DNA from 3 places in the Nonomuraea sp. NPDC001636 genome. Region 3 is predicted to be linked to each of the others. Evidence: riboswitches for the same ligand, from Rfam matches in the RefSeq annotation. Region 3 holds a riboswitch; each other region holds the start of a gene.
What was found. A riboswitch is a leader RNA that binds a small molecule or an ion and turns the genes downstream of it on or off. The one in region 3 is predicted to bind cyclic di-AMP.
Positions count from the first base shown of each region.

Region 1 (4,269 bases), on a different contig from region 3:
GTCGGGTTCCTCGGCGTCGTGCCCTCCCAGGTCTTCGAGCAGCAGAGCATCGGGCAGGTGCCGGGCTACATGAGCGACCTGACCGGCCGCGTCGTGGGCTCGATGGTCAACCTGCCGGCGAAGATGGTCGGCGTCTGGAACGCCGCCTTCTCCGGCGACAAGCGCGACCCCGAGGGCCCGGTCGGCGTGGTGGGCGCGGGCCGGCTCGGCGGCGAGATCCTGGCCTCCGACATGTCCAACAAGAGCAAGCTGTTCACCTTCGTCAGCCTGCTGGCCGGGTTCAACCTGGCGATCGGCCTGTTCAACCTGATCCCGCTGCTGCCCCTCGACGGCGGCCACATCGCGGGCGGCCTGTGGGAGGGCATCAAGCGCGGCTACGCCAAGATCATGCGCCGCCCCGAGCCCCGCTACGTCGACATCGCCAAGGTGCTGCCGCTCACGTACGCGATGGCGTTCGTGCTGATCATCATGGCCGGTCTGCTGGTCTACGCCGACCTGGTCAACCCCCTCACGCTCGGCTGACCCGGCCGGCGCGCCACGGGCGGGGGCTACCGGGCCTGGCGCACGCTGCGACGCCAGACCTCGGCGATGTCGCCGACGGCGGTGACGTCCCGGGTGGCGTCGCCCTCGACCAGCACCAGGTCCGCGCGCAGACCGGGGCGATCCGGCCGCGGTCGGCCAGCCCGAAGTGCCGGGCGGGCACGCTGGTCGCGGCGGCCGGCGCCTCCTCGGCGCCGAGCCCGGCCTCGGTGAGCAACCGCAGCTCGCGGTGCAGCCCGGCGCCGAGGGCGGGCACGAACGGGGTGGCGTCGGTCCCGGCGGGCAGCGGCACGCCCGCGCGGCGCAGGGCCCGCAGCGCGCCGACGGCATGGGCGGAGCTGCCTGGACGAACGCCGGCGCCTGCGCCGGGTCGGGGACGAAGTCGATCGCCGTGACGTCGAGCCCGTCCAGGACGGTGTCCGCCAGGGCCGCCGGCAACTGGGTCGGGTGCCCGCCCGGAGCGGTGGCCAGCGTGCCGGCGCTGCGCAGGTCGGCCACGTCGTCGTTCTCGGCGGCCGGCCGCCGCTGCCCGGCGAGGATCTGCGGCAGGCAGAACATCACGCCCGAGGGCGACCGGATCGCCGCCGTCTACTCGGTCACCAACCCCGGCAAGCTCGCCGGCATCCGCTGAGCCGCCGGTCCGCGGCTAGTTCATCGAGATGTGCACGTGGTCGTAGTGGTTCTCGGTGATGCTGCCGCGGTCGGACATCGGGCGCCAGCCCGAGCCCTGGTTGATGCGCTGCTTCCAGATCACGTACTTGACGCCCAGCTTGGCCTTGTTCTTCAGCGCCCAGTCGGCCAGGCGGTCGCCGAGGGCGTTGTTGACGGCGCTCGGCATGGTGCCGCCCGTGCTCATCATGAAGTCGCAGGCCCGGCCGAGCGGGTGCTCGCCGCTGGAGCCGGACCGGAAGCAGCCCACCTCGTACGGCAGCGAGAAGCTCTTCTGCACCTGCGCGCGCATCAGCCGGGTGCGCGGCGTGATGTTGTCCGAGCCGGACGGCAGCTCGGGCGCCCAGCTCCCGTCGGACTTCTTGCCCGGCCCGAACGGCACGAGGTCCTGCAGCTTCTTCTTGATGTCGTCGATGACGTCCTGGGCGTCGTCGCGCTGCTCGGCCACCTCCGCCGTGCCTGCCTTCAGCTCCGTCGCGAGCGTGGCGGCGGCCGTGACGGCCTTCTTCTGGTCGTCGCGGGCCTTGGCCACGCTGTCCACGACCGCCTGCTGCTCGGCGGTGAGCTGTTCGAGGACGGCCGCGCCGCCGCCGTCCGGGGTCAGCATGAAGCCCGGAAGGGAGGCGTCGCGGCTCTGGTAGCGCAGCCGGGCGATCTCGGCGACCCGCTGCTCGGCCGTGGCCACCGCCTGCTCGGCGGCGGCGAGCCGCTGCTGGGCCGCGGTGGCGGCCTGCTGGGCCTTGGCCAGCTCGACCCGCTTGAGGTTGTACGTCTCGATGAGCTTGTCGACCTTGCGGTTGAGCTGCTTGAGCTGGGCCCGCAGCTGCGCCTCGGACGGCTTGGGCGCGGCTGCCACGGCGGCTGACCCGGAGACTGTGGCGGCCGCCGGATGGACGAGCAGGGCGGTGGCGGTGATGAGACCGACGGCAAGACTCGCGGGGGACGAAGCCGCCACGTGGTTGTTCCTCTCCCTCTGCCGGCCGGGTTAGCTGACGGGTTCGGGCACGGGAGCAGTCCCTACCACTTGCGCGGATTCACCCCGGATGCGATGGGTCCCCGGCTCCCGGGCAACACGCCCGGGATTAGGCGTACAACGACCGTTATGGCCGGTGTCTAACGGGATATTAGTGGTAGATCACGAGTCATGCGACTTTAATGAGAAACCAATTAGTGATCAATTCGTGATCGCAACATGCGTGCCGCCTCCTCCGGCAGCACGTCGTTGACGAAGGCCCCCATGGCAGACTCCGAGCCCGCCAGGTACTTCAGCTTCCCGGGCGCCCGCCTGATGCTGAACAGCTCCAGGTGCAGGTAGGCCAGCTCGCGGCCGTACCGCACCGGCGCCTGGTGCCAGGCCGAGATGTACGGCATCGCCACCCCGAACAGCGCGTCGAGCGCCCGCAGCACCGAGGTGTACAGCGGCGCGAACGCGGCCCGCTCCTCCTCCGACAGCGCCGCCAGGTCGGGCACCTGCCGGTGCGGATACACGTGCACCTCGAACGGCCAGCGCGCGGCGGCCGGCACGAACGCCGTCCAGAGCTCGTTGGCGGCCACCACCCGCGTGCCGGCGGCCTGCTCGGCGGCCAGCACGTCGGCGAACAGGTTGCCACCCGTGTGCCGCGCGGCGGCCCCGAGCTGGACCTTGGTGCGCGGGGTCACGTAGGGGTAGGCGTAGATCTGCCCGTGCGGGTGGGGGAGCGTGATGCCGATCTCCTCGCCCCGGTTCTCGAAGCAGAAGACCTGCTCGACGCCCTCGATGCCGGACAGCTCGGCCGTGCGGTCGGCCCACGCCTCCATGACCAGCCGGACCTGGGCGTTGGAGAGCCTGGAGAAGGAGGAGGAGTGGTCGGAGGTGAAGCAGACCACCTCGCATCGTCCGACACCCGGCCGCACCTCACTCAGGCCGCCGACATCCCCGTAAGTCCCAAAATTTCCGGAGAAAGAGGGAAAGCGGTTCTCGAACACCACCACGTCGTAGTCATGGGCCGGGATCTCCGACGCCCGCGTGGCGGACGACGGGCACAACGGGCACTCGTCGGCCGGCGGCAGGAACGTCCGCGTCTGCCGGTGGCCGGCGATCGCGATCCACTCCTCGGTCAGCGGGTCGTAGCGCAGCTCGGAGGCCACCGGCCGCGGGTCGAGCGGCCGCCGGTCGATCGCGCTCCGGTCGGCGTCGTCGCGCCGGTCGAAGTAGATCAGCTCTCGGCCGTCTGCCAGGTGGGTGATGGTGCGCTTCAAGGCGTGCCCTCCGCGATGATCAGTTCTCCGGCCCGTTCGGCCAGCTCGGTGCGTGCTTCCTCGGGCAGCCCCGCGTCGCTGATGACCACGTCGGCCTCGGTCAGCTCGGCGATCGTGCTGATGCCGACCGTGTTCCATTTGGTGTGGTCGGCGGGGACCACCAGCCGGTGCGCCGCGGCCACCAGCTCCCTGTCGGTCTCGGACTCCAGCAGGTTGGGCGTGGTGAACCCGGCGCGCAGGCTCATGCCGTGCACCCCGAGGAAGAGCGTGTCCACGTGCAGTCGGCGGATGGCCGCCACCGCCACGGGGCCGACGAGCGCGTCGGAGGGCGTGCGCACGCCGCCGGTCAGCACGACCGTGCGGTCGGCGCGCGGGTTGCGGTGGAAGACCTCGGCGACGGGGATCGAGTTGGTGATCACGGTCAGCTCGGCCACCGCGACCAGGTGGTGGGCCAGCGCCCACGTGGTGGTGCCGGCGGAGAGCGCCACGGCGGTGCCCGGCCGGACGAGGGTGGCCGCGTGCCGCGCGATGGCCTCCTTCTCCTGCTGCTGGCGGGCGGACTTGGCGGTGAAGCCGGGCTCCTCGGTCGAGCCGGGGCCGAGGGCCGTCGCGCCGCCGTGGACCTTCTCCAGCAGCCCGCGCTCGGCCAGCACCTCAAGGTCGCGGCGTATCGTCATGTCGGAGACGCCGAGCTCGCGCACGAGGTCGGCCACCCGGACGCCGCCGCTGCTGCGCACGCGTTCGAGGATCGTCTGCTGACGCTGCTGTGCGAGCACGCCCACCCCTTCCAACAGATTCCACCAAATTATGACACGACTTTGT
Region 1 is NZ_JBEOZT010000022.1:22,935-27,203, reverse strand. Features, by position in the region: gene ABT158_RS33730 (M50 family metallopeptidase) at 1-522, shown strand, start outside; gene ABT158_RS33725 (hypothetical protein) at 689-1,171, shown strand; gene ABT158_RS33720 (VldE C-terminal domain-containing protein) at 1,187-2,164, opposite strand; cyclic di-AMP (ydaO/yuaA leader) riboswitch at 2,170-2,308, opposite strand; gene galT (galactose-1-phosphate uridylyltransferase) at 2,377-3,447, opposite strand; gene ABT158_RS33710 (DeoR/GlpR family DNA-binding transcription regulator) at 3,444-4,223, opposite strand.
Region 1: another riboswitch for cyclic di-AMP. It lies ahead of ABT158_RS33720 (VldE C-terminal domain-containing protein); the one in region 3 lies ahead of ABT158_RS28845 (C40 family peptidase).

Region 2 (4,269 bases), on a different contig from region 3:
GGTGTTCGTCACCACCAAGCTGTGGAACGGCGACCACGGGCGCGCCGAGCAGGCCTTCGACGAGAGCCTGGCCCGCCTGGGCCTCGACTACGTAGATCTTTTCCTGATTCACTGGCCGGTCCCGGAGCAGGACAGGTACGTGCAGGCCTGGCGGGCGCTGGAGAAGATCTATCGGGACGGCCGGGCCAAGGCCATCGGGGTCTCCAACTTCACGGTCGCCACCCTGACCCGGCTGATGGAGGAGACCGACATCACGCCGTCGATCAACCAGATCGAGCTCCACCCGTACTTCCAGCAGCGCGAGATGCGGGCCTTCCACGAGGCCAACGGCATCCTGACCGAGGCGTGGAGCCCGCTCGGGCAGGGCAAGGGGCTGCTGGCCGACCCGGCGCTGCGCGTGCTGTCGGAGAAGTACGGCAAGACGCCCGCCCAGATCGTGCTCCGCTGGCACCTGCAGCTCGGCAACGTGGTGATCCCCAAGTCGGTCACGCCGTCGCGGATCGAGGAGAACATCGACGTGTTCGACTTCATCCTCGACACCGAGGACATGGCGGCCATCGGCGCGATGAACGCGGGGCGGCGGATCGGGCCCGACCCCGACTCGTTCAACCTGACCTGAGCGCTCTACGATCTCGGTCGTGCGAGATTTCACCTGGGGAATAGCGGCGACCGGCGGCATCGCGCGTACCGTGGGGTCGGCCATCGTGGCCGAGCCCGGCATGCGGGTGGCCGCCGTCGGCTCGCGGAGCCCGCTCAGGGCGCGGGCGCTGGCCGACGAGCTGGGCGCGGAGTCGGCCTACGGCTCCTACGAGGCCCTGTGCGCCGATCCGGCCGTCGACGCGATCTACGTCGCCACGCCGCACGCCCAGCACCTGGAGGTGGCCGAGGCCGCCATCGCGGCGGGCAAGTCGGTGCTGTGCGAGAAGCCGCTGGCGGCCGACGTGGCCGACGCCGAGCGCATGGTGGCGCTGGCCCGCGCGGCCGGGGTCTTCCTCATGGAGGCCATGTGGATGCGCTTCAACCCGCTCATCCAGCAGGTGGCGGCCGATCCGCGCTTCGGTGAGATCCGGTCGGTGCGGGCCTCGTTCGGCTTCGCGCTGCCCTATGACCCCGCCCACCGGCTGTGGGCGCCGGAGCTGGGCGGCGGGGCCCTGCTCGACCTGGGAATCTACCCGTTCGGGCTGGCCCAGCTGCTGCTCGGCATGCCCGCGGAGCTGCGCATGGCCGGCTCGCTGGCGCCCAGCGGGGTCGACGCCGAGGCCGGCGGGCTGCTGCTGTACCCAGGCGGGCGGCGGGCGCTGGTGGACGTCTCGCTGCTGGCGCATCATGCCAACGACGCGAGCGTGGTGGGCACGTCGATGCGGGCCGACATCCTGGCGCCGTTCTGGGCGCCGCGGCGGGTGCTGCTGTCGGGGCCGTCGATGGAGACGGAGGAGCTGGTGCTCGACCCGGCCGACAACGGTTACGCGGGCGAGCTGCGCGAGGTGCGCACGGCCACGATCGAGGGCCGCACGGAGAGCGCGATCATGCCCCTTGACGAATCCCTTGCCATGATGGGGCTTCTGGCCGAAGCGCGGGCGCAACTCTCCTAGCTGGACCTTTAGCCACTTGCCTGACTCTTGCCCGATGTATTACCTTGTGGGGCATCTCGCGGCAGACGTCCGGTTTGTCCGGCTTTGTCCAACCATCGCACGACATTTCACAGGATCGTCCTGTGACCGCTGAATCCGCCTCCGGGCGGAACCGGGGACCCACGTCCTTTGGGGTGAATCGGCACTTCGGTGCCGTAGGGCAGCTTCCACGTCCGAACCCGTCAGCTAACCCGGTAAGCGGCATGGAAGCAAGGAGTTAATGCCCTCGATGGCCAAGCACCGTCCCATCCGTGCCCCGAAGATCACCTACGCCCACGCCGCGCTCGGCGCGGCCATCCTCGCCTCCGCCATCGGCGGCCACGCCACCGCCGCCGCCGCCGACAGCGCCGGCCCGGCCGCCGCGGCCGGCCACTCGGCCGTCGCGCCGCAGGCCGCCGCCCAGACCCGCAAGGCGGAGGAGACCCAGGTCAACGTCACCGCCCAGCAGGTCCTGGCGATGGCCAAGGCCCAGGTCGGCACCTCCGAGAACGCCTACGGCGGCGGCACCAAGTTCCAGAAGTGGTACGCCGACTCCCAGCGCGCCGCCGAGACCATCGCCCGCGACGGCGGCACCCGCGCCATGTACCTGAATGCCCCCTGGTGCTCGATCTTCGTCTCCTGGGTCGGCGAGCAGACCGGCGCCCGGCCGCAGGTCGGCTGGGACGCCTGGACCGTCGCCCACGCCAAGTGGTTCGCCGCCAACGACCGCTGGGGCGCCGAGGCCAGGCCCGGCGCGGTGGTCTTCTTCTCCTGGGGCGGCAGCAAGAGCCTGGACGCCATCCAGCATGTCGGCTTCGTCGTCAAGGACAACGGCGACGGCACCATCTCCACGATCGAGGGCAACACCGGCAACGGCAAGGTCGAGGAGCGCGTCCGTCCGAAGTCGCAGGTCGTCGGCTACGGCTACCCGCAGTACGCCAGCTGACCTCCGCGCCGCTCCGAGCGCGCGTCCCGCACGAGGGGCGCGCGCTCGCCGCGTCTCAGGGCCGGACCGCCACCAGCGAGTAGAGGATCGGCAGGTGCGAGTCCCCGAACGGGAACCGGTACCGGCCGTCCGGGCCCTCGGGCAGCAGGCCGCGCGGGTCGAGGTCGGTCTCGACGTGCTCGCCCAGCTCGGCCACCGTGAACCCGGCCCGCGCCGCCGCCGTGACGATCTCGCCCACCGAGTACGGGTACTCGACCGCCTCGTGCGTCTCGGTCACCACCGCGGCGTCGGCGTACGTGCCGGTCACCGTCTCCCGGTGGGCCTGGCCGCCGCCGTAGGGCCAGTCGGCCACCAGCGGGTCGAGCGAGGCCACCGTCTGGTAGGCCGGATGCAGGTCGACCAGCACCAGCCGCCCGCCCGGCCGCAGCGCCATGGCCGCGCCGCGCATCCAGCCGTCCAGGTCGCCGATCCAGCACAACACGCCGTACGTGGCCACCGCCACGTCGAAGCCGCCGGCCAGCTCCGCCGGCAGCCGCTGCGTGTCGGCCTCCACGAACGTGGCCGCCAGCCCGGCCCTGGCCGCCAGGTCGCGGGCGCGCGCGACCGCCACCGGGGAGAAGTCGACGCCGGTCACCCGCGCACCGAGACGTGCCCAGCTCAGCGTGTCCAGGCCGAAGTGGCACTGCAGGTGGAGCAGGTCCCGGCCGGCGACGTCGCCGGCCAGGCGGCGTTCGAGCGGGTAGAGGGTCTGCCGGCCGGCGAGGAAGGCGTCGACGTCGTAGAACCGGTCGGCCGCGGTGGAGCCGTGGACGCGGGCGCGCTCGTCCCACAGGGCCCGGTTGGGGACGGAGGCGTCTGGTGCGGGTCGGGGCATGGGGCGAGGATGGCACATCGGCCACCCGCCCGCACGACCGGTACGGTGCCCTGGAAGCGGACGGCCCGCGCCCGCGTGTCGATCCGGCCGGCGCCCGTTCGACGCTTCGGCGAGGCCGGCTCCGCCCCGGGGCCGCGGACGGAAGGGACGGCAGGATGAAATTCATGATCGTCGGCAAGGCCAACGGGGAGACCGAGGCCGGGGCGCTGCCCAGCCAGGAGCTCGTCGACAACATGCACGCCTACAACGAGGCGCTGGCCAAGGCCGGGGTGCTGCTGGCCGCCGAAGGGCTCTACCCGAGCTCGCAGGGCGCGCAGATCGCCTACAGCGGCGGCCGGGCCACGGTGATCGACGGCCCGTTCGCCGAGGCCAAGGAGCTGATCGCGGGGTTCTGGCTGATCCAGGTGAAGTCCAGGGAGGAGGCTCTGGAATGGGCCATGCGCGTGCCCGTCCCGGAGGGCTATGACGGGATCGGCCTGGACGTGTGGCGAGTGTACGACGCCTCCGACGCGCCCGACGCGGCCTCGTCCGACCCGGCGGAGGTCGAGCGGGAGAGGGCCATGCGCCGGCGTCTGGGCGGGCGGGAGAGCTGACCTCGGCTTGCGGACCCCGGACGGTGCTGGTGTCATGAGCCGGTGATGGCTTCCGACACCCACCGGGCGATCGAGGCGGTCTGGCGGATCGAGGCGCCCCGGCTCATCGCCGGCCTGGCCGGGCTGGTCCGCGACGTCGGCCTGGCCGAGGAGCTGGCCCAGGACGCGCTGGTCGCGGCCCTGGAGCAGTGGCCGGAATCGGGCGTGCCACGCAACCCGGGCGCCTGGCTGATGACGGTGTCCAAA
Region 2 is NZ_JBEOZT010000002.1:679,639-683,907, forward strand. Features, by position in the region: gene ABT158_RS06845 (aldo/keto reductase) at 1-619, shown strand, start outside; gene ABT158_RS06850 (Gfo/Idh/MocA family protein) at 639-1,592, shown strand; cyclic di-AMP (ydaO/yuaA leader) riboswitch at 1,710-1,847, shown strand; gene ABT158_RS06855 (CHAP domain-containing protein) at 1,861-2,556, shown strand; gene ABT158_RS06860 (class I SAM-dependent methyltransferase) at 2,612-3,430, opposite strand; gene ABT158_RS06865 (YciI family protein) at 3,586-4,023, shown strand; gene ABT158_RS06870 (RNA polymerase sigma factor) at 4,069-4,269, shown strand, end outside.
Region 2: another riboswitch for cyclic di-AMP. It lies ahead of ABT158_RS06855 (CHAP domain-containing protein); the one in region 3 lies ahead of ABT158_RS28845 (C40 family peptidase).

Region 3 (4,269 bases):
CTGCTGCTGGCCGTAGCCCTGCTGGCCGTACTGGGCCTCCTGGCCGTAACCCTGTTGCCCCGAGGCGGCCTGCTGGCCGTAGCCGGGCTGGGCGTACTGCTGGCCCGAGGACTGCGGCTGCTGGCCGTAGCCCTGCTGGCCCGAGGCGGCCTGCTGGCCGTACTGGGCGTCCTGGCCGTAGCCCTGCTGCTGGCCGTAGTCGGGTAGCGACTGCGGCTGCTGCCCGTACTGCGGCTGCTGGCCGTAGCCCTGCTGGCCCGAGGCGGCCTGCTGACCGTACTGGGCCTCCTGGCCGTAACCCTGCTGACCCGGAGCGGCCTGCTGGCCGTAGCCGGGCTGGGCGTACTGCTGGCCGGAGGCGGGCTGCTGGCCGTAACCCTGCTGGCCGTACTGGGCCTCCTGGCCGTAGCCGGGCTGCGTGTACTGCTGGCCCGAGGACTGCGGCTGCTGGCCGTAACCCTGCTGGCCCGAGGCGGCCTGCTGGCCGTACTGGGCCTCCTGGCCGTAGCCGGGCTGCGTGTACTGCTGGCCCGAGGACTGCGGCTGCTGACCGTAGCCCTGCTGCTGGCCGTAGCCCTGCTGACCCGGGGCGGCCTGCTGGCCGTACTGGGGCTGCTGGCCGTAGCCCTGCTGCTGGCCGTACTGCTGCTGTTGCTGGCCGTACTGCTGTTGCTGGCCATAGCCCTGTTGCTGCTGCTGACCGTACGGGGGCTGGCCGAAGGCATCGTCCGCCCGGTAGCCGACCACAGTCACGTCCGGGTCGGGCTCACCGGGCCGACGGCCGTGGTGCTGACCGTACTCGGGGTTCTCGCCGGAATCGTCCTGTGGGTACGGCGGCTGTCCGGTGCTCACCGTGTCACCTCGCTTCGAGTGCGCATGTGGCACGTGTCAGGACACATGCCTGTGCTGCCCAACGTATCGACATAGGTATCAACAATCACCTTTCCAAGTGGTCAAGGTCCGCGTCACCCGATGTCAGATGCAGCAGCATGCGGGTGTTGCCAAGGGTGTTCGGTTTGACGTGTTCCAGATCAAGGAACTCCGCCACACCCTCGTCGTACGAGGCCAGCAACTCGGCGTAGACCTCGGGTGAGACCGGTGTGCCCTGGATGGGGCGGAAACCGTGCCTCGCGAAGAAGTCGACCTCAAAAGTCAGACAGAATACACGCCGCAGCCCCAGATCCTTCGCCTGCCGGACGAGTGCCGAGACGATCCGCCGCCCCACACCCAGCCCCCGGCACGCGGGATCGACGGCCACCGTACGGACCTCGGCGAGGTCCTCCCAGAGCACGTGGAGCGCGCCGCAGCCGACGACCTCCCCGTCCCGCTCGGCCACCCAGAACTCCTGGACGTCCTCGTACAGCGTGACCGTGGCCTTCTCCAGGAGCCGCGGCCCCGCGCCCGCGTAGGTGTCCACGAGACGCCTGATCGCACGCACGTCGGGCGTGCGCGCACGCCTGACCACGACCGCGGTCTCGGGGACTGCCACTTCGGCCACCTGCTCCATGGCTCTCCAGGGTACAGATCTCATTACGGCTCGGCCCTAAATCCCACGTCTCGGGCATCTCATCACATCCCGTGGTCAGGTGAACACGCGCCGACTTGGAGCTTTCCTCCAGACCTCAGCACCCCGAATGCTGGACAAAAGGTGCAGAAGCCCGCTTCCGTACGGCTACCCACGAGATCACCTTGTGACCCTTCAGTTGTGAAACCTCTACAGACTCGGCAGTTCCGGTTGAGCGTGAACCCGGAGTGCATTAGTGTCCAGCGACGATGTTCTCCGCGTAATGCGCGCGGAAAGACACGCCCAATTCCCGCAAGGGAAGCCGGGGAACCAACGGCGGCGAGCACTTGGCGCCACCACTTGGGGTGAATCCGACCATCTCGGTAGGGCTGCTCCGGCCCGAACCCGTCAGCTAACCCGGCCGGCGTCGATGAGAGGAGCTCGGTTGGTGAAGCGGACGTTCGACCGCTCGGGGAGGTCCGGGGGCAGGCACGCCCGCCCCCAGGAGCAGGCCGGGCGCGCACGCCGCCTCGGCGTCATCGGCGTCACCGTCGCCGCGATGCTGTTCGCCGTCCCCGTCGGTTCCGCCGCCGCCGACCCGAAGCCGTCGCTCTCCGAGCTCTCCGACCAGGTGGAGAAGCTGCACGAAGAGATCGAGACGCTGGCCGAGCAGTACAACGAGCAGCGCGAACGGCTGAAGGCCGCCCAGAAGGCCAACGACTCCGCCCAGAAGATCCTGGCCACCAGCGAGTCCGACCTGGCCGCCAAGCGCGCCAGGGCCTCGCTGCTCGCCCAGAACGCCTACATCACCGGCGGCCTGGACAAGGCCCTGGCCTTCGCCCAGTCCGGCGACCCCGAGACCTTCCTCGACCGGGCCGCGACCACGTACGCGCTCGAACAGCAGCAGGGCGAGGAGGTCAACCAGCTCGCCAGGGCCATGGAGGCCGCCGAGCGGGCCAGGGCCGGCGCCAAGACCCGCATCGCCGAGGTCCAGAAGATCGTCACCGATCTGGAGGGCAAGCGCTCGAAGATCACCAAGCTGGTCACCAAGGTCGAGAGCAACCTCTACCGGCGGGCCGTCGGCGAGGCGGGCCGTCCCGGCACCCGGGCCGTACGCGTCAACCTGCCGGTCATCGGCTCCGGCAAGGCCGCCCAGGCCGTCAAGTGGGCCCTGACCCAGCAGCTCAAGCCGTACGTGTGGGGCGCCGAGGGGCCGCGCTCCTACGACTGCTCCGGCCTGGTGATGGCCGCCTACCAGCGTGTGGGCATCTCGCTCCCCCACTACACCGGCGACCAGTGGACGGCCGGCACGCACATCACCAGCCGCGACCAGCTGCGCCCCGGCGACCTGGTGTTCTTCTACACCGACCTGCACCACGTCGGCATCTACATCGGCGGCGGCATGATGGTCCACGCCCCGCGCACGGGTGACGTCGTGCGGGTCGCCCCGATCGGCGGGCGGCCGTTCGCCGGCGGCGTGCGCATCGCGGACTGACCGGCGCCCCACTTCACCCAGCGCCGCTAGATGAGCTGGCGGCGCGCCGCCCATGCCACGGCCTCGATCGCCGTGGCCACGCCGATGCGGTCGCAGATGCCCCTCAGCCTGCGCCGTACGGTCCGTCCGCTGATGTCCAGCCGCCTGCCGACCCGATCGACGGTCACCCCCCTGGCCAGCTCGGCCAGTAACGCCAAATCCGCGTGGCTCAGCTCGACGCCTTCTGTGAGCACATCCACCGGGAGCCCTCCCCCCAACAGCAGAACTCGGACCTTTCAGGCGAAGCAAAGCCGCTCGTCTCGGTGAAGGTAAACGCATCGCGGAAAGGTCGTCAAGCGCCACAATCGGCGCCCTTGACCAGTGCTATTGACATGATCACTTATATGTGACGTACTCCGCATATGTTGGCACGCCGTGGTCCGCTATGAACGGTCCAAACGATCAATTCGGCGGCCCGGTTCCACCTCCGATGAGCGCCACCGACGTGCTGGGTTTTGATCCCTCGGATCCGCAATTTGTGCGCGATCCGTACGTCCGATATCGCGAGCTGCGAGCCGCCGGGCCGATCTTCAGAACGCGCGGCGGGCTGCTCGTCGTGACCACGTACGAGTTGTGCGCGGCCGTGCTGCGCGACCCCGGGTTCGGTCACGGAACGTCCCCGCCGGCGCAGGAAGAGGCAGGTCAGCCCGGCAGGTCGTTCCTGCTCATGGACCCGCCCGAGCACACCCGGTTGCGTGCTCTGGTCAGCCGCGCGTTCACGCCGCGCATGGTGGCCCGCCTCAGGCCGCGGATCGAGGAGATCACCGCCGACCTGATCGGGCGGCTGCCGGAGGAGCCGGAGCTGATTTCCGGCTTCGCGTACCCGCTGCCGGTGATGGTGATCAGCGAGATGCTCGGGGTGCCGCCGGAGGACCACGACCGCTTCCGCGGATGGAGCGAGGCCCTTGCCCGCGGACTTGACCCGATGCTGACAGACGCCCTCATGTCGGAAACGGAGCGTTCCAGGAACGAGTTCCGCGACTACTTCCGCCACCTGATCGCGCGGCGGCGCGAGCGTCCCGGCGAGGACCTCCTGAGCGCCCTCGCACACGTCGAGGAGCTCACCGAGGCCGAGTTGCTGGCGACCTGCGTGCTGCTGCTCGTGGCCGGCCACGAGACCACCGTCAACCTCATCGCGAACGGCGTGCTGAACCTGCTGCGGCACGGCCTGCTGCACCTCGCCGCCGAGCGGCCGAGGGAGGTGGTGGAGGAGGTGCTGCGCTTCGATCCG
Region 3 is NZ_JBEOZT010000017.1:74,383-78,651, reverse strand. Features, by position in the region: gene ABT158_RS28855 (RDD family protein) at 1-852, opposite strand, end outside; gene ABT158_RS28850 (amino-acid N-acetyltransferase) at 938-1,507, opposite strand; cyclic di-AMP (ydaO/yuaA leader) riboswitch at 1,795-1,946, shown strand; gene ABT158_RS28845 (C40 family peptidase) at 1,953-2,999, shown strand; gene ABT158_RS28840 (helix-turn-helix domain-containing protein) at 3,026-3,238, opposite strand; gene ABT158_RS28835 (cytochrome P450) at 3,517-4,269, shown strand, end outside.